Regions from separate parts of the Vibrio sp. VPAP30 genome, predicted to be linked through region 3. Evidence: predicted binding sites of a transcription regulator. Region 3 holds the regulator's gene; each other region holds the start of a gene.
The links. The regulator CRP, encoded in region 3, controls carbon source genes, mostly activating them, when cyclic AMP is high. The targets are predictions, from matches to a motif close to TGTGANNNNNNTCACA.
Positions count from the first base shown of each region.

Region 1: a site for CRP is predicted at 2,268-2,283, ahead of mlc (sugar metabolism global transcriptional regulator Mlc). Genes of this name have one in related genera too.
Region 2: a site for CRP is predicted at 2,913-2,928, ahead of ZX61_RS14630 (CTP synthase). Genes of this name have one in related genera too.
Region 4: a site for CRP is predicted at 3,759-3,774, ahead of cdd (cytidine deaminase). Genes of this name have one in related genera too.

Region 1 is NZ_LBLS01000016.1:269,076-275,096, reverse strand. It holds gene ZX61_RS05485 (chemotaxis protein CheV) at 1-842, opposite strand, end outside; gene mlc (sugar metabolism global transcriptional regulator Mlc) at 975-2,192, opposite strand; gene pyk (pyruvate kinase) at 2,534-3,976, shown strand; gene ZX61_RS05470 (patatin-like phospholipase family protein) at 4,018-5,169, opposite strand; gene cydH (cytochrome bd-I oxidase subunit CydH) at 5,177-5,269, opposite strand; gene ZX61_RS05465 (outer membrane beta-barrel protein) at 5,403-5,999, shown strand.
Region 2 is NZ_LBLS01000034.1:26,689-32,709, reverse strand. It holds gene relA (GTP diphosphokinase) at 1-1,732, shown strand, start outside; gene mazG (nucleoside triphosphate pyrophosphohydrolase) at 2,055-2,852, shown strand; gene ZX61_RS14630 (CTP synthase) at 3,014-4,654, shown strand; gene eno (phosphopyruvate hydratase) at 4,732-6,021, shown strand, end outside.
Region 3 is NZ_LBLS01000019.1:182,392-188,412, forward strand. It holds gene astA (arginine N-succinyltransferase) at 1-341, shown strand, start outside; gene astD (succinylglutamate-semialdehyde dehydrogenase) at 377-1,834, shown strand; gene ZX61_RS08605 (DUF1338 domain-containing protein) at 2,019-2,810, shown strand; gene crp (cAMP-activated global transcriptional regulator CRP) at 3,056-3,688, opposite strand; gene ZX61_RS08615 (phosphoribulokinase) at 3,931-4,800, opposite strand; gene ZX61_RS08620 (YheU family protein) at 4,881-5,093, opposite strand; gene ZX61_RS08625 (hydrolase) at 5,134-6,021, opposite strand, start outside.
Region 4 is NZ_LBLS01000018.1:41,408-47,428, reverse strand. It holds gene ZX61_RS06975 (GNAT family N-acetyltransferase) at 1-185, opposite strand, end outside; gene ZX61_RS06970 (NIPSNAP family protein) at 400-705, opposite strand; gene sbcB (exodeoxyribonuclease I) at 1,078-2,502, shown strand; gene ZX61_RS06960 (CidA/LrgA family protein) at 2,645-3,010, shown strand; gene ZX61_RS06955 (CidB/LrgB family autolysis modulator) at 3,010-3,687, shown strand; gene cdd (cytidine deaminase) at 3,931-4,818, shown strand; gene ZX61_RS06945 (HD-GYP domain-containing protein) at 4,869-6,021, opposite strand, start outside.

The DNA.
Region 1 (6,021 bases), on a different contig from region 3:
TCATTAAAGCTACCGCTGAGAGAAGTATTAAGCGTAATGTATAAATCTTTCATTCTTGGGTCAGAGCGAACTTCATGGGTTAGCTTATAACCATCCATCTCAGGCATCTCTGCATCCGTAATCATTAGTAGCAGTTCTTCAACCACATTCTTACCTTCGTCACTCCATGACTTTAGAAGATTCAACGCTTCAAGCCCATCGCGACACTCTATAATATTGAGACCGAGCTGTGAAAGCGTACCTTTAACCTGAGTGCGTGCCGTCGAGGAGTCATCTACAATCAAGACATTACGCCCGACCATTTCGTTAACTAAATCGTGATCTAACACCCCTTCAGAAATCGAAATATCGTAATCGATGATTTGCGCCAACACCTTTTCAACATCAATAATCTCAACGATCGCAGTCTCTTTACCATCCTTTACATGAGTAATCGCTGTTAAGTAATTTGCACGCCCAGCCGTTTTAGGTGGAGGCTGAATCTCCGTCCAAGCAGTATTCACAATGTTGCGCACTTGGCCAACCAAAAAACCTTGAATGGTGCGGTTGTACTCGGTAATGATTAGATTCTCTTCTTGATCTTCAAGGCGAGACGGAGGGAAACCAATAGCCGCCCGCAGGTCAATCACAGGAACAGAAACCCCGCGTAACGATGCGACCCCTGTAATATGGTGATGCGATCCTGGCATTTTAGTCAGTGGTGGCACTTTAATCACTTCACGTACTTTAAATACATTGATGGCGAAGATCTGTCGGCTATTCAAACTAAACAACAACAGCTCCAAGCGGTTTTCACCAACAAGGTTAGTTCGCTGATCGACGGTATTTAATACTCCAGACATACTGCTTCCCAACAAATGTATATATAACAAAAGTAGTCTATAGCAAGACTAAGACAAAAATAAACCCACATATCATTCAAAGATTATATGGGTTTATTTAAAAGATAAAGGAGAGCAACTGCTCAGAAAACATCATCCTTCAATAACTTTCATCAGCAGAAGACCATCGTACAAAGCTTGCTTGATTAATGCAGCACCAGGCATGGTAGCTTGTTTATAGAAGCGCGACTCAACCAGCTCTAAGTCACGATGATAAACAGGTAGACATTGCTCTTCGATACAGGTTTGAATCGCTGGATAAAGCACATCTTTTGCTTGATTGATTACCCCACCAATTAAAACCTTCTCAGGATTAAATAAATTGATCACAATCGCGATAGCAGAGCCTAAGTAGCGTCCTAATTTTTCGATAACATCGACAGCTAAAGGATCGCTGTTAGCCGCGGCCTCACAGATATCTTCCACTGAAATCTCTTCAATATCAGCAAGAGAGGATTTCTCACCTTTAGCGATTCGCTCAGACACCTCATTACGAATTGCTTGTGAGCTAGCTACGGTTTCAAGGCAGCCTAGATTACCACAATGACAGCGCTTACCGTTGGGATCTATTTGGATATGACCCAGTTCACCGATGTTACCATGACGACCTTGAAGTACACGTCCATCAAGGATAATCCCTGCACCTAAGCCGTGGTGAATAGAGATAAGTACTGAGTTTTCGTTTTCTTGCGAATGACCAAACAGACGCTCAGCTAGTGCCCATGCCCGTGTATCGTTGGCAATAAAAACTGGAAGGCCAGTCGCTTTATAGATTTCAGGCCCTAGTGGTAGGTTCTCAACATTGTAGTGAGGCATTTGTAGTACCACACCATTCTCAGAATTCACTAGACCGGGTAAAGTGATGGCAATACTGGTAACACGGTCAAGTTGCTCAGAATAGGTCTGAAAAAACTCATCTATTTCGTGCAAAAGGCGCGCGAGCACATCATCTTGGTCGACTTCATGGATATCAATTTTGGTATCAATCAGTACGTCACCACCAAGTTCGTGCAGTGCAATCGTTAGATATCCGCGTCCAAGACGCATAGATAGAAACTGCCACCCTTCATTGTTCACTTGCAGCCCAACTGCAGGGCGGCCACGACTGGTTGCTTCCTGAACAGTGGTTTCATGAATGAGGTGTGCTTCAATCAACTCTCGAGTAATTTTGGTAATACTTGCAGGGGCAAGTTCACTCTGTTTCGAGAGATCGATACGAGAAATTGGGCCTTTTTGATCAATGAGTTTATATACACGGCCAGCATTGACCTGCTTGATATGATCAATATGGCCAGGTTGAGCCATGTACATGGAGTACTCCAAATATCAACAACCTGGTAATTTTTTTACTTTGCGAAGTAATTGTGAAGAGCTTTGATGGATTGCCGTGACAAGGGTCACGTATAAACATGTTTGTTTGTGTACCTAATCATATAGCGAACAAATTATCACAAAACTAATCGTATTTTTTTGCATAAATAAATATGTCTTCCATCACCTTTTCACAGCCGTACATAAGAATGTCATCTTAAATAACAGCACAGATGCCATGCCTGTATATACTTATATCGAGCCTAGTGCACTTAAGAATGGAAACAAAGCATAGGTGCCGCCTAAATTTGACGGTGGCAACATCAATCAAGGAGCTCCGAATGACCTCAATCCAAAGAAGAACAAAAATTGTCTCTACTCTTGGACCTTCTACCGATATACCCGGCGTGCTCGAAGCAATTCTCGAAGCGGGCGTCAATGTAGTAAGAATGAATTTCTCACATGGTAGCGCGGATGATCACAGAGAACGGGCGACCAGAGTGCGCAACATAGCTGCTAAGCTAGGCACCCACATAGCCATACTCGGTGATTTGCAGGGCCCAAAAATTCGTGTCTCAACCTTCAAAGACGGCAAAGTCCAGCTCAATATAGGCGACATATTCACCCTAGATAACAAATTGGAAGCTGGGCAAGGAAACAAAGACGCTGTCGGGCTTGACTACAAAGAGTTGCCCAATGACGTTTCGACAGGCGATATCTTATTGCTTGATGATGGCCGAGTTCAGCTACAAGTAGTTGCAGTTACTGAGTCTCAGGTTCGGACAAAAGTCACTATCGGTGGCCCTCTATCGAACAATAAGGGCATCAACAAGAAAGGCGGCGGGTTATCGGCAGAAGCACTCACCGACAAAGACAAAAATGACATTAAACTAGCCGCTGAAATCAAGGTTGACTATCTTGCAGTCTCTTTCCCCCGTAACGGCGAAGACATGAAATACGCGCGCAGGCTTGCAACAGATGCTGGTCTGCAAACACGCTTAGTGGCAAAAGTCGAGCGCGCTGAAACCGTAGAGAGTGAAGAAAACATCGATGACATTATTCTCGCCTCTGATGCGGTAATGGTAGCACGTGGCGACTTAGGGGTAGAGATTGGAGACCCTGAATTAATCGGGGTGCAAAAACAACTGATTCGTCGTGCGCGAGCCCTTAATCGAACCGTCATTACCGCAACGCAAATGATGGAATCGATGATGGAGAATCCAATGCCAACCCGTGCGGAAGTCATGGATGTGGCGAATGCAGTATTAGACGGTACAGACGCAGTAATGCTGTCCGGTGAAACAGCCGCAGGTAAGTATCCATTAGAAACGGTTCGCTCAATGGCTGAAGTCTGTTTAGGGGCGGAAAAGATGTCTGCGGTTAACCGCTCTGGATACCGAATGGACTCAGTATTTGAAACCGGAGAAGAAACCATCGCGATGTCGACAATGTTTGCTGCCAACCATATGCGCGGAGTTAAAGGGATTGTGACTTTAACCGAATCAGGCCGTACCGCGTTGATGATGTCTCGTTTGAGTTCAGGCTTACCTATCTTTGCTTTATCACGTAATGAAAGCACTCTGAACCTCTCAGCGCTTTACAGAGGGGTTTTCCCTGTCTTCTTTGATGATAAGTCGGATATTGGCTTAGAAACCGCTGAAGCGGCCGTAGCAACATTAAAACAAAGAGGCCTTCTCGACGATGGTGACTTGGTTATCATTACCCAAGGTGACGTTATGGATGTGGTCGGTTCAACCAACTGCATGCGAATACTCGCCGCATAGTCGTCGATTGGCATTTCACTGAAGGGAGCCTTGTGCTCCTTTCAGCATTTTAGGGCAAAAGTAGGTTTATCAATACACTTAGAGAACGTCTCAACAAACTGGAAACCCGCATCAAGCCCAACTTGATAGTCATGAAGCAGATCTTGTCTTTCACTCATCAAAGAATTCGAACGCAGCGGTTGGTCTGGCTTAATCTGTAAAATAAAACAATCATCAGGAGGAGAATGTAAAAAGTCTTGAGTCAAAGAATACGTCTGGTAGTGCACCATCAGCATGTCGGCTAAACCCGAATCAAATTTATCCCCTAACAAATGGCTTAAGCGATAAATATCATCGGCACCAAACAACCAACGCCCACCATTGAGGACTTCTAGATGCATTTTATCCGTTTTCTCTTGCCGAGATTTCTGCACTTGTTCATTAAAAAACACACTCCAGTCTTGCTTCCATCGAGTTAACTTTTCTTGCCAGTGGTCTTGGATCACGTTGAATGAATCTCGTAGCCATTCGACGGGGGGCTCTTGATCGACTTCTTCGGTATCTGTTGTCAGATCTTCTCCTTCAGTGCGGATGACAACGATACAGCGAGCTTCCTTGCGCCACGCTTCCTGAACAGGAATAGAGGCAGAGACACCGCCATCGACATATTCTCCATGTGAAAACTGAACAGGTTGATTATACAAACGAGGGATCGCGCAGGTGGCAATCAGCACTTTCCTCCAGTCGTCTTGTAGCATCGGAAGGTAGTGATCGAACAGCCTGCTGGTATCGGTTACGGCCGCAAACGCCTGGCGCTTGCCCAGTACTTTACGACCCATATCTATATCTAGGCGGTAAGGGTAATCACATATTTTGTCTAGCGCCCAATCTAGACCCATGTATTTATTGTGTCGAATATAACGGAAAAGATGGAAGAACTCAGGGTCAGTCGTAAGATCGAGAATAAACGATTGCCCTATTCCTCTTTGCCGACACAGAAATGCGCATAAATTGAGGGCACCTGCTGACGTGCCATAGAAAGCGTGGAATGGGTCAAAATTAGACAGGAGGAAAGCATCAATAACACCAGAAGTAAAAATCCCTCTTTGGCCACCCCCTTGAGCAACCAATGCATTTTTACCGCCGGTGTACTTTTTCAATCGTTGAGCATCAAGTTGTACAGCAGCGTTGGTAATAACACCGCAATTCTTCATTGATAGGCTACGCAGTAGTAATCGCGGTAATACCAAAACCTAGTAAAACAGCGAAGACAACAGCCGTAATCACTAGGGCGTATTTTAGATTGTGTTCCATAGACACCTCCTTATTGTGTAACAAAGTAATAACATCCTTGTGAGGTATCTTCAATTATTACCTAATTTTCGTGCGGAATTATGGCGTTAGCATCACAATTAGTAGCATATGGTTATCGAATTAAGGATAAAGAATGAACGCTCCAGCACTGATACCGTTAACGTTAGTTTTATCTACGATGAGTTTAGTCGCGAATGCAGAGATGTATATCTCCCCTTGGGTTGGTTACACCGTGGGGGGAAGCGTTGAGGATCAAAATCAACAAGAGCTTGATTTAAAGGGTTCGGAAGGTTTCGCGCTCTCTATTGAAACAGATTTCGACACCGGGCGATTAGGTCTGTTCTATGCCACTCAAAACACAGATGTCGAAACAGTCAACGTAAGTACCACTATTCACTACCTACACTTTCAAAGCAGCGTTTACTATCCAATTGAAGATAAGATCTCTTCTTACTTAGGCATAGGGCTTGGCGGCTCTTACGTAGATGCAGACTGGGTCAACAAAGAACTAGGGTTCTCGGCTAGTATTTTTGGTGGCTTTGAGTACAACTTTTCCGATACTGTTGCAATCAATACTCAGCTCCGCTGGTTGGGAACGGTCGTCGACAACGACACAAGCGGTGTGTGTAACTTGCCGACGACAGGTGACAACTCTTGCATCATCAAGTTTAAAACTGATTGGATGAATCAGTTTTCGGCCAACTTAGGATTGACTATCCATTTTAACTAATCTCATCTAACGCAAGAGCTTT
Region 2 (6,021 bases), on a different contig from region 3:
GAAAGCACCGGATGAAGTGCGCCGAGCAGCAGCGCAAGAGTGTGTCAACATCTATGCTCCACTGGCTAACCGCCTAGGCATAGGTCAGTTAAAGTGGGAAATCGAAGATTACGCATTTCGCTACCAACAGCCCGATACCTACAAGCAGATAGCTAAGCAGCTCTCTGAGCGCCGTATTGTGCGCGAGCAGTACATCAAAGATTTTGTTGATGACCTGACATCTGAAATGAAGACCTCTTCTATTAATGCTGAGGTGAGTGGGCGTCCAAAACATATCTACAGCATCTGGCGAAAAATGCAGAAGAAAGGGCTCGCTTTTGACGAGCTATTCGATGTTCGAGCGGTACGTATTATCGCTGACAAACTGCAAGATTGTTATGCGGCACTAGGTACGGTGCATACCAAGTATAAGCACTTGCCAAGTGAGTTTGATGATTATGTAGCAAACCCTAAACCTAACGGTTACCAGTCGATTCACACCGTTATTCTCGGCCCTGAAGGCAAGACGATTGAGATTCAGATTCGTACTAAAGACATGCACGAAGATTCTGAACTCGGCGTCGCGGCACACTGGAAATACAAAGAAGGTGGCGGTGGCCGTAGTGGTTACGATGAGAAGATTACTTGGTTGCGTAAGCTACTTGACTGGCAAGAAGAGATGTCTGATTCGGGTGAAATGCTCGATGAACTTCGTAGCCAAGTGTTTGATGACCGAGTGTATGCGTTTACTCCACGTGGTGACGTAGTCGACCTACCTATGGGCGCGACACCGCTCGATTTTGCATACCACATTCACTCCGAAGTGGGCCACCGCTGTATTGGTGCTAAAGTCGCTGGCCGTATTGTGCCATTTACTCATAAACTGGCAATGGGTGATCAGGTTGAGATTATCACCTCGAAAGAGCCTAATCCATCACGTGACTGGCTAAACCCATCAATGGGCTTTGTCACTTCAGGTCGAGCACGCGCAAAAATTAATGCTTGGTTCCGCAAGCAAAGTCGTGAGAAAAATGTTGAAGCAGGGCGCGATATCCTTGAGGTTGAGCTGCAAAAAATTGGTGCGACGTTAAAAGACGCAGAACAGTATGCGTTGAAACGCTTTAACGTCAACAGCACTGATGAACTGTATGTTGGCATCGGAAGCGGTGATTTACGTATCAACCAAGTGATTAATCACATCAACGCCTTGGTAAATAAACCAACGGCAGAGGAAGAAGATCAACAAGCTCTTGAGAAGCTGCAAGAGGCAGAGAGTAAAGCACCAGCGCAAAGTCGTCCTAAGAAAGATGCGGTCGTGGTTGAAGGGGTTGATAACCTGATGACCCACCTTGCACGTTGTTGTCAGCCCATCCCTGGTGATGAAATTGCAGGTTATATTACACAAGGGCGCGGCATTTCAGTCCACAGAGCAGACTGTGAACAGCTAGAAGAGCTACGTCACCATGCACCAGAACGTATTATCGAAACGGTTTGGGGCAGCGGCTTTGTCGGCTCTTACATCTTAACTGTTCGCGTTGAAGCGATGGAACGTGGTGGCTTGCTTAAAGACATCACTAGCTTGTTTGCTAATGAGAAGATCAAGGTTACCAGCATGAAAAGTCGTGTTGATTACCGTACTCAAATGTCGATCATGGACTTTGATTTGGAAGTGACCAACGTTGAAATTCTGACTCGTGTGTCTAAGCGAGTAGAACAAATAAAAGATGTCATGTCGGTAAAACGCCTCGGCTAACTTTCACGTTGTACTTGTCACTTTTACGGCGTTAACTGCGTTTTCTTGCTCCATCACATAGGCGAGCTATGCTCAGGAGTCGCGAAAACTTGTTGCCTTGTTAAAGTAACAATTACTTAGTGAAAGTAAAAACGAATGTTGTCATTCCCTACAGTGAGGGACGAACGCGATAGGGAATCTCTTAAAGTAATTAGAGATCTCTAAGTCGTTCAGGCTTACTCTGTAAGATGACAGATTAAAATTAAAGGTGAGTGGTTTTGGCCGCTCACCTTTTTATTTGAATGAAAGTTCTTTAGCTAGAAGATTTAAAGGAAGAAGGAATATGAGCCACCCAATCGAACAGTTGGAACAGATCATGAGCAAGCTGCGTGACCCAGAAAGTGGTTGCCCTTGGGATCTCAAGCAGAGCTTTGACACTATTGTGCCACACACCATTGAAGAGACCTATGAAGTCGTTGATGCGATTCAAAATCGAGACTGGCCGAATTTAAAAGAAGAATTAGGTGACCTACTTTTTCAAGTTATCTTCTATAGCCAATTGGCTAGAGAGCAGCAACTGTTTGATTTTTCCGAAGTGGTGGAAAATGTTAATGAAAAGCTGACTCGTCGTCATCCTCATGTTTTTTCAGATGTTGAATTTGAAACTGATGATCAGATCAATGCAAATTGGGAAGCGGAAAAAGCCAAAGAAAAAGCACAAGTAGGCAAAACAGAGCAAAGTATTCTAGACTCAATACCAAATTCTCTTCCTGCGTTATCACGTGCCACAAAGATGCAAAAAAAATGCGCTAAGTATGGCTTTGACTGGGACTCGATTGGCCCGGTTGTGGGTAAGGTTCAAGAAGAGATAGATGAAGTGATGGAAGAGGCGCTGCAAGTCTCTCGTGACGAAGAAAAAATTGAGTTGGAATTAGGTGATTTACTGTTTGCAACGGTGAATTTTGCGCGTCATCTGGGTAAAGACCCTGAAGTCGCTTTAAGCAAAGCCAATCTTAAGTTTGCTAAACGTTTCAAAGGTGTCGAGGCACTGGTCGCAGAGCAGGGCAAGCAGCTATCTGATTACGATTTGGAACAGTTAGATGCGTTTTGGGACAGAGTAAAAACACTAGAAGCGAAGTAAGATAGTGGCAACTAATCCACCACTTGAATTTGATTTGAAGCAAAAAATAAAAAATTGCAGTGTGATAGATTTCACGTTGTAGCGGAAAAGGGCTTCTGGTATATTTATATCCCGTCCAGAAGAAATCCATTTTCCCTCATTCAACCAATTTCAGGTTAAACATGACGACAAATTACATTTTTGTTACTGGCGGGGTTGTATCCTCTCTAGGTAAAGGTATTGCAGCAGCATCTCTTGCGGCTATTCTAGAAGCTCGTGGTCTTAAAGTGACTATGATGAAGCTTGACCCTTACATTAACGTTGACCCAGGCACTATGAGCCCAACTCAACATGGTGAGGTGTTCGTCACGGAAGATGGCGCTGAAACTGACCTTGACCTTGGTCACTATGAGCGTTTCATTCGCACCAAGATGTCTAAGCGCAACAACTTCACTGCAGGTCGTGTTTACTCAGACGTTCTCGCTAAAGAGCGTCGTGGTGATTACCTAGGTGCAACAATTCAGGTTATCCCTCACATCACTAACGCAATCAAAGATCGTGTAATTTCTGGCGCTGAAGGTCATGATGTTGCGATCGTTGAAGTCGGTGGTACGGTTGGTGACATCGAATCTCTACCATTTATGGAAGCGATTCGTCAGCTTGCTGTAGAACTGGGCCGTGAACGAGCAATGTTCATGCACCTTACTCTAGTTCCTTACCTAGCAGCAGCAGGTGAAGTGAAAACTAAGCCGACTCAGCACTCAGTTAAAGAACTACTTTCTATCGGTATCCAACCAGACATTCTGGTTTGTCGTAGCGATCGCATGATCCCTGCGAACGAGCGTAAGAAGATTGCTCTGTTCTGTAACGTTCAAGAGAAAGCAGTAATCTCAATGAAGGATGTAGATTCTATCTACAAGATCCCTCAACTAATTAAAGCTCAAGGTCTAGATGACCTAGTATGTTCACGCTTTGGCATTACAGCTCCTGAAGCTAACCTGTCTGAATGGGAACAAGTAATCTACGAAGAAGCGAACCCAACTGGTGAAGTCACTATCGGTATGGTTGGTAAGTACATTGAACTGCCAGACGCTTACAAATCAGTCAACGAAGCACTGAAACACGCAGGCCTTAAGAACCGTCTAAGCGTAAAAATTAAATACGTAGATTCACAAGATGTTGAGTCAAAAGGTGATGAAGCACTTGCTGACCTTGACGCAATCCTTGTTCCTGGTGGTTTTGGCGACCGTGGTGTAGAAGGTAAGATCCTTGCTGCAAAATACGCTCGTGAAAACAACGTACCTTACTTAGGTATCTGTCTAGGTATGCAAGTCGCACTGATTGAATACGCGCGTAACGTAGCGGGTATGGAAGGTGCACACTCAACAGAATTTAACAAAGAGACGAAGTACCCAGTTGTTGGTCTAATCACTGAGTGGGTTGATGGTGAAGGTAAAGTTGAAGAACGTACTGAAACCTCTGACTTAGGTGGTACTATGCGTCTTGGTTCACAACTGTGTCACCTAGAAAAAGGGACTAAGGCTCGTGAACTATACGGTAGCGCGACAATCCATGAGCGTCACCGCCACCGTTATGAAGTGAACAATATTCTTCGTCCTAAGATCGAAAAAGCAGGTCTGAAAGTGTCAGGTCTATCTGCAGACAAGAAACTGGTAGAAGTGATTGAGAACCCAGCTCACCCTTGGTTTGTAGCGGCTCAGTTCCACCCAGAGTTCACTTCAACGCCTCGCGATGGTCACCCACTATTTGCAGGTTTCGTGAAAGCGGCTGGTGAATACCAACGCGGCGAATTAGAGAAGTAAAGGATACGGGCAGCAGCGTTAGTAGTGCTGCTGCCCTTAATTTTGACATTATATATTCAACGAGAAGGAAACATTCAATGTCTAAGATCGTTAAAGTTCTAGGTCGTGAAATCATCGATTCACGTGGTAACCCAACTGTAGAAGCTGAAGTACACCTAGAAGGCGGTTTCGTAGGTATGGCTGCTGCTCCATCTGGCGCATCAACTGGTTCACGTGAAGCTCTTGAGCTACGTGACGGCGACAAAGCTCGTTTCCTAGGTAAAGGTGTTCTTAAAGCTGTTGAAGCTGTTAACGGCGAAATCGCTGAAGCTCTAGTTGGTAAAGACGCTAAAGACCAAGCTGCAATCGACGCAGTAATGATCGACCTAGATGGCACTGAAAACAAGTCTAAGTTCGGCGCAAACGCAATCCTAGCGGTTTCTCTAGCAAACGCTAAAGCTGCTGCAGCGGCTAAAGGCATGCCTTTATACGAGCACATCGCTGAGCTAAACGGTACTGCTGGTCAGTTCTCTATGCCTCTACCAATGATGAACATCATCAACGGTGGTGAGCACGCTGATAACAACGTTGACATCCAAGAGTTCATGATCCAACCAGTTGGTGCTAAGACTCTTAAAGAAGGTCTACGTATCGGTGCAGAAGTATTCCACAACCTAGCTAAAGTTCTTAAGTCTAAAGGCTACAGCACAGCAGTTGGTGATGAAGGTGGTTTCGCTCCTAACCTTAAGTCTAACGCTGAAGCTCTAGAAGTTATCGCAGAAGCTGTTGCTGCTGCTGGTTACGAACTAGGTAAAGACGTTACTCTAGCTATGGACTGTGCAGCATCTGAGTTCTTCGACAAAGAAGCTGGCATTTACAACATGAAAGGCGAAGGTAAGACTTTCTCTTCTGAAGAGTTCAACCACTACCTAGCTGAGCTAGCTAACCAATTCCCAATCGTTTCTATCGAAGATGGTCTAGACGAGTCTGATTGGGATGGCTTCAAGCACCAAACTGAACTACTAGGTGACAAGCTTCAACTAGTAGGTGACGATCTATTCGTTACTAACACTAAGATTCTTGCTGAAGGTATCGAGAAAGGCGTAGCTAACTCTATCCTTATCAAGTTCAACCAAATCGGTTCTCTAACTGAGACTCTAGCTGCAATCAAGATGGCTAAAGACGCAGGTTACACAGCAGTAATCTCTCACCGTTCTGGCGAAACTGAAGATGCAACTATCGCTGACCTAGCGGTAGGTACAGCTGCAGGTCAAATCAAGACTGGTTCTATGAGCCGTTCTGACCGTGTTGCTAAGTACAACCAACTTATCCGTATCGAAGAAGCTCTAGGTTCTAAGGCTCCTTTCAACGGTCTTAAAGAAGTTAAA
Region 3 (6,021 bases):
TTGGTCAAGTTCATGAAAACACCAAACCTGCTTTACGCCTATTGGAAAAAGAAGGTTTCACTTGCCGTAACTATGTCGATATCTTTGATGGCGGCCCAACGGTTGAGTGTGATGTACGCAATATCGAGTCGGTTCGTCATTCATTCAGAGCGAAGGTGACTGTTGCGGAACACACCAGTTCTCAAGACTACCTAATTTCAAACACGTCGTTTGAAGACTTCCGCGCAACTGCTGCGAAAGCGGCTTACGATCAGGCTTCAGATTCAGTGATTTTGTCTCCTGAAGTGGCGAATGCCCTCAAAGTTAACGAAGGCGAATTCGTTCGCATGTTGGCTCAATAGAGCTTTGTATTAAGGAAAATGTCAAGGAACAAGCTATGACACATTGGATTGCGGGCGAATGGGTTGCAGGCCAAGGTGAGTCGATGAACTCACAAAGCCCATACAACAATGAAGTTATCTGGCAAGGCGACAGCGCAACACCGCAGCAAGTTGAGCAAGCGGTATCGGCGGCACGCAGTGCATTCGTTGGTTGGAAGAAATTAAGCTTTGCTGAGCGTGAAGCGATCGTTCTCGCTTTTGCGGAAAAGGTAAAAGAGAACAGCGAGCAAATTGCTGAAATCATCGCTAAAGAAACCGGTAAGCCAATTTGGGAAACACGTACTGAAGCGGCGGCGATGGCGGGTAAGATTGCGATTTCAATTCGAGCTTACCATGACCGCACCGGTGAAGCTCAGCGTGAGGCAGCAGGTAACCAAATCGTCCTTCGTCATCGCCCATTAGGCGTAATGGCGGTATTTGGCCCATATAACTTCCCAGGACACCTACCAAACGGTCATATCGTGCCTGCGCTACTGGCAGGTAATACCGTGGTATTTAAGCCGTCAGAGCAAACACCGTTAACGGGTGAGTTTGCGATGAAACTGTGGGATCAAGTTGGTCTGCCGAAAGGGGTGATCAACCTAGTGCAGGGTGCTAAAGAAACTGGTATCGCGCTGGCTGATTCTAAAGGCTTAGATGGTGTGCTATTCACAGGTAGTGCCAACACGGGCCATATTCTGCATAAGCAATTTGCAGGTCAACCGGGCAAGATGCTAGCGCTCGAAATGGGCGGTAACAACCCTATGGTGATCTCTGAAAATTACGGAGAAGTAGATGCGACCGTCTACACCATCATTCAGTCTGCGTTTATCAGTGCAGGTCAACGTTGTACTTGTGCACGTCGCCTGTATGTTCCAGTGGGTGACAAAGGTGACTTAATGGTCAGCAAGCTAGTTGCAGCAACCAATAAGATTCGTGTCGATCAGCCATTTGCTGAGCCTGCACCATTTATGGGGCCTCAGATCTCTAAAGCCGCTGCTGACTTTATTCTTGCAGCTCAAGCAAATCTACAAACGCTAGGTGGCGAGAGCTTAATTGAAGCTAAAGCCGGAGAAGCCGCGTTTGTAACACCAGGCATCATTGATGTTACCGCGATTGCAGAGCTGCCAGATGAAGAGTACTTCGGCCCGCTATTGCAAGTGGTTCGTTATCAAGGTTTAGAGAAAGCGGTTGAGTTAGCCAACGATACTCGCTTTGGTCTATCAGCAGGCTTAGTTTCTACTGACGATAGCGAATGGGAGTACTTTGTTGACCATATTCGCGCAGGCATCGTAAACCGCAATCGCCAGTTAACAGGTGCAAGCGGTGACGCGCCATTTGGTGGCCCGGGTGCATCGGGCAACTTACGCCCAAGTGCTTACTACGCAGCAGATTACTGTGCTTACCCTATGGCTTCGATGGAAGGGGGAGAAACACTTCTTCCTGCGACCTTAAGCCCAGGTGTAGAACTATAAAATATAATTAAATTTTAGGGATTTCCCTTCTAGCCTCCCCGAGCCGGGAGGCATTTTAAACGTCACAGGTTGAAGGCTATCTAATCAAACTTTCTGGACACATTTGGTTAGATGGCCTTTTTTATAATTAGACATATAACTACTGATACTCCATTTACGTAAACCACCCTTACAAGGAGGCGTTATGACGCCAGATGTTTTATTCCAACAGTTATGGAATGACTATATTCAACGCTTATGTCCCTCTGCTGAACAAGTCCACCAACTTCTGCAAGAAGATGAAGCGCTGATCAATGATCACATTGCTCTGCGTACTTTCAATGTAGAACCGCTGGGCATTGCTACGCTTGCACAACCATTCTTAGACGTAGGCTACAAGCCATGCGGTGACTATGTGTTTGAGAGTAAGAAGCTGGTGGCTAAACACTTTGAGCACCCAGATCCAAAACAGCCGAAAGTATTTATCAGCGAACTGAAAGTTGAAGAGTGCTCTGCACAGCTACAAGCTATCGTCGCTAAACTTGTCGAGCAGTTAGACTCCAGTAAGCTAAAAGGTCATGAGTTCTTGTATGGTGGTCGTTTGTGGGACATTAGCTTTGCTGACTTCCAGACGCTAGCTAAAGAGAGTGAGTACGCTTCTTGGCTGGCAGCGCATGGTTATGGTGCTAATCACTTTACCGTAAGCGTCAATCAGCTCAATGCGTTTGAAGAAGTAAAAGGTGTCAATGACCATCTACGCGATTCCGGCTTTACCATCAATGAGTTTGGTGGTGAAGTGAAAGGCTCTCCAGATGTGCTGCTAGAGCAATCGTCAACTATGGCTGATAAGGTCGAGGTGACCTTTACTGAGGGCAGTGAGGTTATCCCTGGTGGCTTCTACGAGTTTGCTAAGCGCTACCCAATGAGTAATGGTGAACTTTACCCAGGGTTTGTTGCAGCCTCTGCTGATAAGATCTTCGAAAGTACTAACGGGTAGAGATAAGAGTCGAGATTCGGGCTTCGCCCTGCGAGAGTTTAGAACGGGCTGCGCCTTTCGAGAGGGTGGGGTCTAATGGTGATGCGATGGAGCCTTAAGTCCTCAAGGTTTTGACAAAACGAGCCCTTAATAAGCCATAATTTTCTCGATTCTCGATTCTCGATTCTCGATTCTCGATTCTCGATAAACAAAAAGCCACCAATGTCTCCATTGGTGGCTTTGAAAATTTTAGCGGTTAATCGAAATTAACGAGTGCCGTAAACAACGATTGTTTTACCGTGGGCAGAAATTAGGTTCTGCTCTTCTAGCATCTTCAGAATACGACCTACTGTTTCACGAGAACAGCCAACGATCTGGCCGATTTCCTGACGAGTGATCTTAATCTGCATGCCATCTGGGTGAGTCATCGCATCTGGTTGCTTCGCTAGGTTTAATAGCGTTTGAGCAATACGGCCAGTTACGTCTAGGAATGCTAGGTCACCTACTTTTTGGCTAGTCACTTGTAGGCGACTTGCCATTTGCGATGAAAGGCGCATTAGGATGTCTGGGTTTACTTGGATAAGTTGACGGAATTTCTTAAACGAGATTTCCGCAACTTCACAAGGAGATTTAGCACGAACCCATGCTGTACGCTCTTGGTCTTCTTCGAATAGACCAAGTTCACCGATAAAGTCACCTTGGTTTAGGTAAGAAAGGATCATTTCCTTACCTTCTTCGTCTTTAATAAGAACCGCTACTGAACCTTTAACAATGTAGTACAAAGTTTCAGCCTTCTCGCCCGCGTGAATAAGCGTGCTTTTTGAAGGGTACTTATGAATATGACAATGTGACAGAAACCACTCTAATGTTGGGTCGGTTTGAGGTTTACCTAGAACCATAATATCTCACTTCCTCTGCAGGGTACGCTTGCCGCTTTCCATATTTTAGCTAAGCCTTAATCAAGACCTACTAGGATAAGAGCACTTTACAAATGCTGCAAGCCAACTTGTGTTTCGGTAAGAAATAGTATCCTTTTTCGAAAACGATTTCTTGATTTTAATCGGGTACAACTGGGGTTTTAGTACGCAAAACTGTGCACATGATCACGGTATGAAAAGTAATCGTGTTCTAGCTGTGAGTTTTAGCCAATTTTACCCGTTTCAATGAGCTGTTGGAGTATCGGACGTACGATAAGCTCCATTGCAAAACTCATCTTGCCGCCTGGCACAACAATTGTGTTGTGACGTGACATAAATGAACCATCAATCATTGCCAGTAGATATGGGTAATCGACGTTTTTAATTCCTCGTAATCGGATTACAACAAAACTTTCATCTAAACTCGGAATACCTTTGGCGTTGAGCGGGTTAGATGTATCTACGGTCGGTACGCGTTGAAAGTTAATGTGAGTGCGAGAAAACTGCGGTGTGATGTAGTTCAGATAGTCATCCATTGAGCGAACGATAGAGTCCATCACAGCTTCACGCGAATGACCTCGATCGCGCGTATCGCGGACGAATTTCTGAATCCATTCAAGGTTAACGATAGGCACCATGCCAATCAGAAAATCAACATGCTGAGATACGTTGACCTCGCCATCGACGACACCACCATGCAGGCCTTCATAAAACATCACGTCGGAGTTTTCTGGTAGATCTTGCCAAGGCGTAAAGGTGCCTGGCATTTGGTTGTATGGAACAGCTTCATCAAACGTATGTAGGTAACGACGAATTTGCCCAATACCTTCTTGGCCGTATTTTCGGAAGAATTCCTCAAGGCCATTGAAGTCGTTCGCTTGGGGGCCAAAGTAACTGATATGGCGACCTTGCTCTCGTGCCTTACGGATTTCGACATCCATCTCAGGGCGCGTGAAGCGGTGAAAGCTGTCTCCTTCAACCCATGCGGGTTTGACGTTCATCATGTTGAACATCTTGCGGAATGCTTCTGAAGTGGTTGTGGTACCGGCGCCTGATGAACCAGTCACCGCAATAATTGGGTGTTTTGCTGACATGACAAACCTTGTCGTAATCTAATCCTTTAAACGAAAACCACTATAGCACGCTTTAGTGGCTAATCACTGTATGCGATGCGTTAAAGTTTTCGCTTAAGTTGAATATCGACGGTTTCATGCAGCTCTGAAAATACCACAACTGCTTCACCAGACTCCAACTGTGTGCGTATCTGGTCAATTTTATCTTGCAGTGACACTTCAACATCTCCGTAGTCTGTCCCTTCGCGTAGTACAAACTCTCGAATGAGATTTTCCAATGTCTCTGGCTCGATTTGTTGCCATGGAATGATCATAAATACCTCTTTATTTTATGATTAAGACGCAGGTGATGGGTTAGGCCGAAACAGCCAAGCTTTCATAGTAAGATGGAAGAGCTTCTTCGAGCCAAAACCTTGGTTTTAGTGCACTGCCAGTGACAAATCCGACATGCCCACCTTGCTCGAATAGTCGATAGTCAATGTTATCGGGTAAGACGTATTTAGGGATGACAGCGTCAGTCATAAACGGATCATCTTTCGCGTGGATGATCTGGGTTGGTAGGGTGATTTCCTTAAGGCGATGGATTCCCGAGCAGCGCTGGTAATAATCTTCGGCATCTTTGAAACCGTGAAGTGGGGCGGTAATCAGATCATCAAACTCGTACAGCTTAGTAACACGTTTGATGTGCTGATAACTCAAACCAAGCTCACCTTTTAACAGGTGGTGTTTTTGCAGCGCACTTTTTTTCAGTGACGACAGCAGGTAGTTTTTATACAGCTTGGAGAAACCCTGTTCGATACGCTCAGAGCAAGCAGAAAGATCCAGTGGGGCAGAGACTATGGTCGCAGCATCAATCAAAGGCTCTTGATTGAATTTAGCTAGGTAGTTCGCCAGCATATTACCACCCAGAGAGATCCCGACTGCCACTTTGGTTTGTTGTGGGAACAGCGAATCAAGCTGCTCAAGGAACAAACGTGCATCTTCTACTTCACCAGAGTGATAGGCGCGGGCAAGCTTGTTCGGTTTACCGCTACAGCCACGAAAGTGCATCATCACAGACAGCCAACCCTGTTTGGCAAACGCATCCATCAGTCCATTAGCGTAAGGGCTGTAAAAGCATCCTTCTAAACCGTGGAATAAGACAAAGATGGGCTTGTCTTTTACTGACTTGTCATTGATATCTTCACTCCAAGCGATATCGAGAAAATCCCCATCTGGCGTATCTAGGGTTTGCCAAATCGG
Region 4 (6,021 bases), on a different contig from region 3:
CTATCAAGCCAAACCTGCGCTAAGTCAGCTGAGCTGATCGCATGAAAATACGGTGGCAAATTTTCGACAACAGAGGGCGTTAAGATCTCAGGTACACGCATCAGCAAAGCGTGCCACTCCTGAGGTGAAACTTGACTCTCTATCTCAGCAATATGCATCCTTGCAGTGGTAAATGACATGACCATATAACCTACCTAACTGGTAAAATAATTAATAAACGCTGACTTCTATCAAATTTGAGTCAGGGTCCAAAAAGTAGACCGATTGGATTGTTCCATTGGCAAAGGTGGCTAATCAAACAATCCTCCTCAATCATTGATTACGATGCACAACCTACGATTGGAAAGATAGCCATCCAACACTATAATCTTCACCTAGCCCTCCTTGTAGTTTTAAAGTTTAATCCAATACGGGTCTAAAAAAGCTTCGCTCGTAGCTAATAACACAATCGGTCTCCTCGGCGAATTTAAATGCCGCAATGCACTCATCATCTTTAAAAGAATCGGTACGATACGATTCATACTCCGCCAGGCTTGGAAATGTAAACAGTGCTAAGGCGATATTATTCGCACCTTCAGAAGGTAAAAAGTAACCATGGTGCTGTCCGCCAAATTTAGCGACCAGCGGAATCCACATTTTGGCGTACCGCTCAAACTCACTCACTTTCTTTGGATCTATCACGTACTTAAGATAACAGGTAACCATCTTTTGAACTCCTTTTTAAGGTTTAAGCTATCGGTCCCGATAATTGTTAGCTAACGAAATACTGCTTGAACTCATCACTTGGCTCTCTACCTGAATACAAGTAAACCGAGTTGCCGTTAGAAACTAAAACAGATTCTGGCGAACAATTAGTCACCGAAGTTCTACTATACTGCGAGTTGGAAGATTATGTCTCTACCGTTTCTCAATCCAAAGTTAAAATAGTGAATAAATCTCGCTACTGAGATATTGCAAAAGCCACACAACCGCCCAAAACTCGACCTCTCGCCCTTCTAATCCCTTAACTCCATTGCCTTGTTGTCACGGCAGTGGTCTAATACCCAAGTGAATTTCAAACCCTTGGTAATAAAGACAATGCAGCAAGAGCATCAACCTACGTTTTTCTTTTTTGATTATGAGACGTGGGGAACTAGCCCAGCGAAAGATCGACCATGTCAGTTTGCGGGTGTTCGTACCGATATGGACTTCAATATTATTGGTGATCCTCTTGTTATCTATTGCCAACCGCCTGCGGATTATCTTCCGGCACCAGAAGCCGCATTGATCACAGGCATTACGCCACAAACTGCGGAAAGCCAAGGTCTTTCAGAGCCAGAGTTTATCGCTAAGATCCACGAACAACTGGCAACCCCAAACACCATTAGTTTAGGGTACAACAGCATTCGCTTTGATGATGAGGTAACGCGCTACACCTGTTACCGCAACTTTATCGACCCATATGCATGGAGCTGGCAAAACGGGAATTCACGTTGGGATCTACTTGATGTGATGCGTGCGTGTTATGCGCTTCGCCCTGAAGGAGTCAAATGGCCAGAAAACGATGAGGGCTTTATTAGCTTTAAACTAGAGCATTTGTCTGTTGAAAACGGCATTGAGCATGAGAACGCACACGACGCGATGGCGGATGTTATCGCGACGATTGAAATGGCCAAAAAGGTTAAAGAGGCACAACCAAAATTATTTGATTACTTTCTAAGTATGCGTCACAAGCGCAAGCTGAATGAGCTGATTGACATCGTCAACATGACACCATTGATGCACGTTTCAGGTATGTTGGGCAAAGAGTGTAACTACACTAGCTGGGTTGTTCCTGTTGCTTGGCACCCGACTAATCAGAATGCGGTCATTTGTGTTGATTTGGCGAAAGACCCTCAAGCCCTATTGGATTTGGATACCGAGCAGCTTAATGAGCGACTGTATACTAAGCGTTCTGAGCTTGCACCTGACGAGCTTCCAGTCCCTGTTAAGCTTATCCATCTCAATAAGTGCCCTATTCTTGCTCCGGCTAAAACCCTCACTGCTGAAAACGCCGAGAAAATTGGTATTGACCGTGAAAAATGCCTAGAGAACTTAGCTCTACTACGCAAGCACCCTGAAATTCGTGAAAAGCTGATTGGTGTATATGGCATCGAGCGGGAATATGAAAAGAGCAATGATGTCGATAGCATGCTCTACGATGGGTTCTTCTCTCCGGCAGATAAAGCAGCGATGAGCATCATTCGTGAAACTGACCCCAATAACCTATCTGCGCTTGATATTTCATTTAGTGATGACCGTATTGCGCCACTGCTGTTCCGCTATCGCGCGCGAAACTTCCCATGGACGCTCGATGAGTCAGAGCAGCAACGCTGGGCAACGCACTGTCGTGACTACTTCGAAAGTCGTATTGAAGACTACATGCTAAATTTGGAAAACTTAGTTCACGAACATGAAAGTGACGAAAAGAAAATCGTTATTTTAAAATCCATCTACCAATACGTACAAAAGCGAGTATCCTAGTAGTTAAAAATAACAATAATACCAAGTCCTGCACCCTACAACCTAGCTGAGCCCTATCATTCCTATTCACAATCAGGGTTGGCATTTGAATAATTCGAGCCTTCAGTACTCTGAAGGCTCAGCAGTTGGACGACCTTACACTATGCCGAAAACTTTGCTTCAATACGTCGTATCTATGGGGCTGATATTTTTGTGCCTTATCGCGGGCATTAATATTCAACACTTATTAGGTATCTCTATCCCTGGCAGCATCATTGGTATGCTGATTTTATTCGGTCTGCTTGCGAGCGGACTTGTGCCTTCTGAGTGGGTAAAACCGGGCGCTTCTCTTTTTATCCGCTACATGGTATTGCTGTTTGTCCCAATCAGTGTCGGTTTGATGGAGCACTTCGACATGTTGATCGCCAATGCTCTCCCTATCTTGGCCAGCGCAGTTGGTGGTACGTTGATTGTGCTAGTTCTACTTGGCCTGATGCTTGATCGAATGCTTAAAGGAGGACAAAAGTAATGTGGTTAATCGTCACTATTTTTGTTTTCTTTGCTGCCCGTTGGTTATGCCAAAAGATTAGAAGCCCTTTTATGAACCCTTTATTGGTAAGCCTCGTAGTGCTCATTCCATTGCTTACTTACCTTAAAGTACCGTTTGAAACCTATTACGCTGATAATCAGTGGATCAACTACCTACTGCAACCTGCCGTTGTTGCGTTAGCTTATCCTTTATATGAGCAACTACCGCAGATCCGCGCTAATTGGCGTATTATCATGTTAGCCTGCGGCGTAGGTAGTATTATGTCGATGTTTACATCAAGTATGATCGCGGTCTACCTAAAAGCAGATATTTCTTTGATCGCGAGCCTACTGGGTAAATCGGTCACCACTCCAATTGCGATGGAAGTCTCTAGTCACCTCGGTGGCGAGCCCGCAATCGCAGCAATTTTGGTGTTAATCGTTGGCCTGTTTGGCGCGATCTTGGCCTATCCAATCTACAACCTACTTAATATTACTCACCCTATCGCTAAAGGGTTAACCATGGGTACAGTTTCTCATGCGCTCGGTACTGCAACCTGTGCTGAGAAGGATGGTCAAGATGCCGCATTTAGCTCTTTGGCATTAGTCGTTTGCGGTGTGATTACATCAATCCTTGCCCCTTCTTTCTTTACCCTTGCAGTGTGGCTTTCAGCGTAATGGATTATAGTCGAGCTGCAATTTGTGGCTCGACGCATATCACTAAATTGTTTGCTGCAATCGTTATCATGTGTGACATCACTCAAATAATGCAACAAGCAATCGCGTTACAATCACTGTCGTGACACAGATCACCGAAATATTCTCTCCTTTACATAGAATGTAATACCAATATCGGAGTTTACACATTAGCTTCTGGCTCTAAACTCAAAGATATCAACAATGTTTATTAAAGGACTCACTATGAGAAGCCGCATTGAACAGGCGCTATCTGAAGTGCCAAAAAACGTAGCAGATTTCTTATCTCCTATTCTTCTTGCTGACGATTTTGACGCAACGATTTCTTCAGAGCAGTTTGAGCAACTACTCGCGATCTCTGGCCTAGATGATGCTGAACTTCGTGTTGCCCTTCTGCCATTTGCTGCGGCTTATTCGTATGCGCCACTTTCAAACTTCTATGTCGGTGCAATTGTACGCGGCTTGTCTGGCAAACTTTACTTCGGTGCGAATGTAGAGTTTGATGGTGTACAACTTGGGCAGACGGTTCACGCAGAGCAATCCGCCATTAGCCATGCTTGGATGAAAGGTGAACAAGGCGTTGCAGACATTACGATCAATTTTAGCCCTTGTGGTCATTGTCGTCAGTTTATGAATGAGCTATCGACCGCAGACAAGTTAAAGATTCAATTGCCACAGCGCGATAGTAAATCCCTTCAAGAATACTTGCCTGAGTCATTTGGACCATCTGATCTTGGTATCGAATCGGCACTAATGACCACGGTTGATCACGGTAAGCAAAGTAATGAGCAAGATGAATTGCTTCAGCTTGCAATTACCGCATTGAACCGAAGCCATGCACCATACACCCACAACCTAAGTGGTGTGGCAATCAAAATGAAAGATGGCAAAGTTTATCAAGGTGCGTACGCAGAAAACGCAGCGTTTAACCCTAGCTTGCCTCCACTACAAGTTGCTCTAGTTCAGCTTTTGCTCGACCGTCAAGGACTAAATGATATTGAGGCCGCAGCTCTGGTTGAAGTGGAAGCAGGAACAATCAGCCACCTAGCGAATACTCAAGCGACACTTGAAGCGTTAAACCCTGACATACCAATTACTTACTTGGAATTATAAATGAAGAAAGGCGTTAATTTGGCGCCTTTACTTTTTTGGTAGTGCTAGCATCATACATCGAAAAATGGTTTTGAGTCGACTTCCAATTGACTGGGCGCTATGCCTTTTTTAATCGTTAGCTTAGCTGTTTTCATATCAACAAAGCTAACGTCGACAAACCTGTGATATTTGCGCGAGTAAAAACACTTAATCTCTGGTTTTAACGGCTCATTCGCGTTCGACGTCCAAACAATACCAACTCGCCCGTCGCTCAGTTCAACCAAAGCCCCAACGGGGAACACGCCGATACAGTTAATAAACTTATACACGAGTTCTTTGTCTAGATGGCTTGGTGTTAAGCTCAGAATAATCTTAAACGCTTCTGCTGGACTCATGCCTTGCTTGTAACAACGATCTGCAGTCAATGCATCATAAATGTCGACAATACAGCTCATACGCCCGTGAAGAGGTATCTCATCACCTTTGAGCCCTGCAGGGTAACCGTTGCCATCGAGCTTTTCATGGTGCATTAAGCACACGTCTTTGCTTATGTCACTTAAGCCTGCAACGGTCGTGACTATGTGCTGAGCATAAACCTGATGAAGCTTCATATGCTCAAACTCTTCAGGCGTTAATCGGGCTGGTTTATGCAGAACTTTATCATCTACTTTGATCTTGCCAACATCGTGAATAATGCCGCCAATCGCCATTTGTTTAAGCGTATCTCGTGGTAAGCCAAGGTGCTTACCAAATGTCACCAGTAAAGTAGCAACGTTAACGGAATGCTCTAGAAGGTATTCATCCTTGCTACGTAGCGCAGATACACAATGTAGCGCGTCTGAATCAAGCAAAATAGATTCAATCATGTCATCAGCGAGGCTGTCCAGCTCATCGACATGTATCGGTTGACCGTCGAATGTTTGCGTCAAGATCTTGTGCGCAAGCCCCTTCGCTTCCTTGATTATCTTCTGTGCTTTTTTCTGTTGAGAAAAACGACTTACCTTTTTTCGCTTCACTGGAGTGGAAGCTTCTTGCGGCTCATCGACTTCTTCCACGACTTTAACAGGTTTAAAGACGCTTCCTTTTGCTGATAATCCCTTGTCTACCCACGCAAATTTAACTCCATTTTTAACTAGCTGTTTAACAGCTTGTTTAGATGGTACACGTCCCGCATTAGCAAGGTTTACACGTTTACTGTCTTCTATTGCAGTCACAAACATGCCA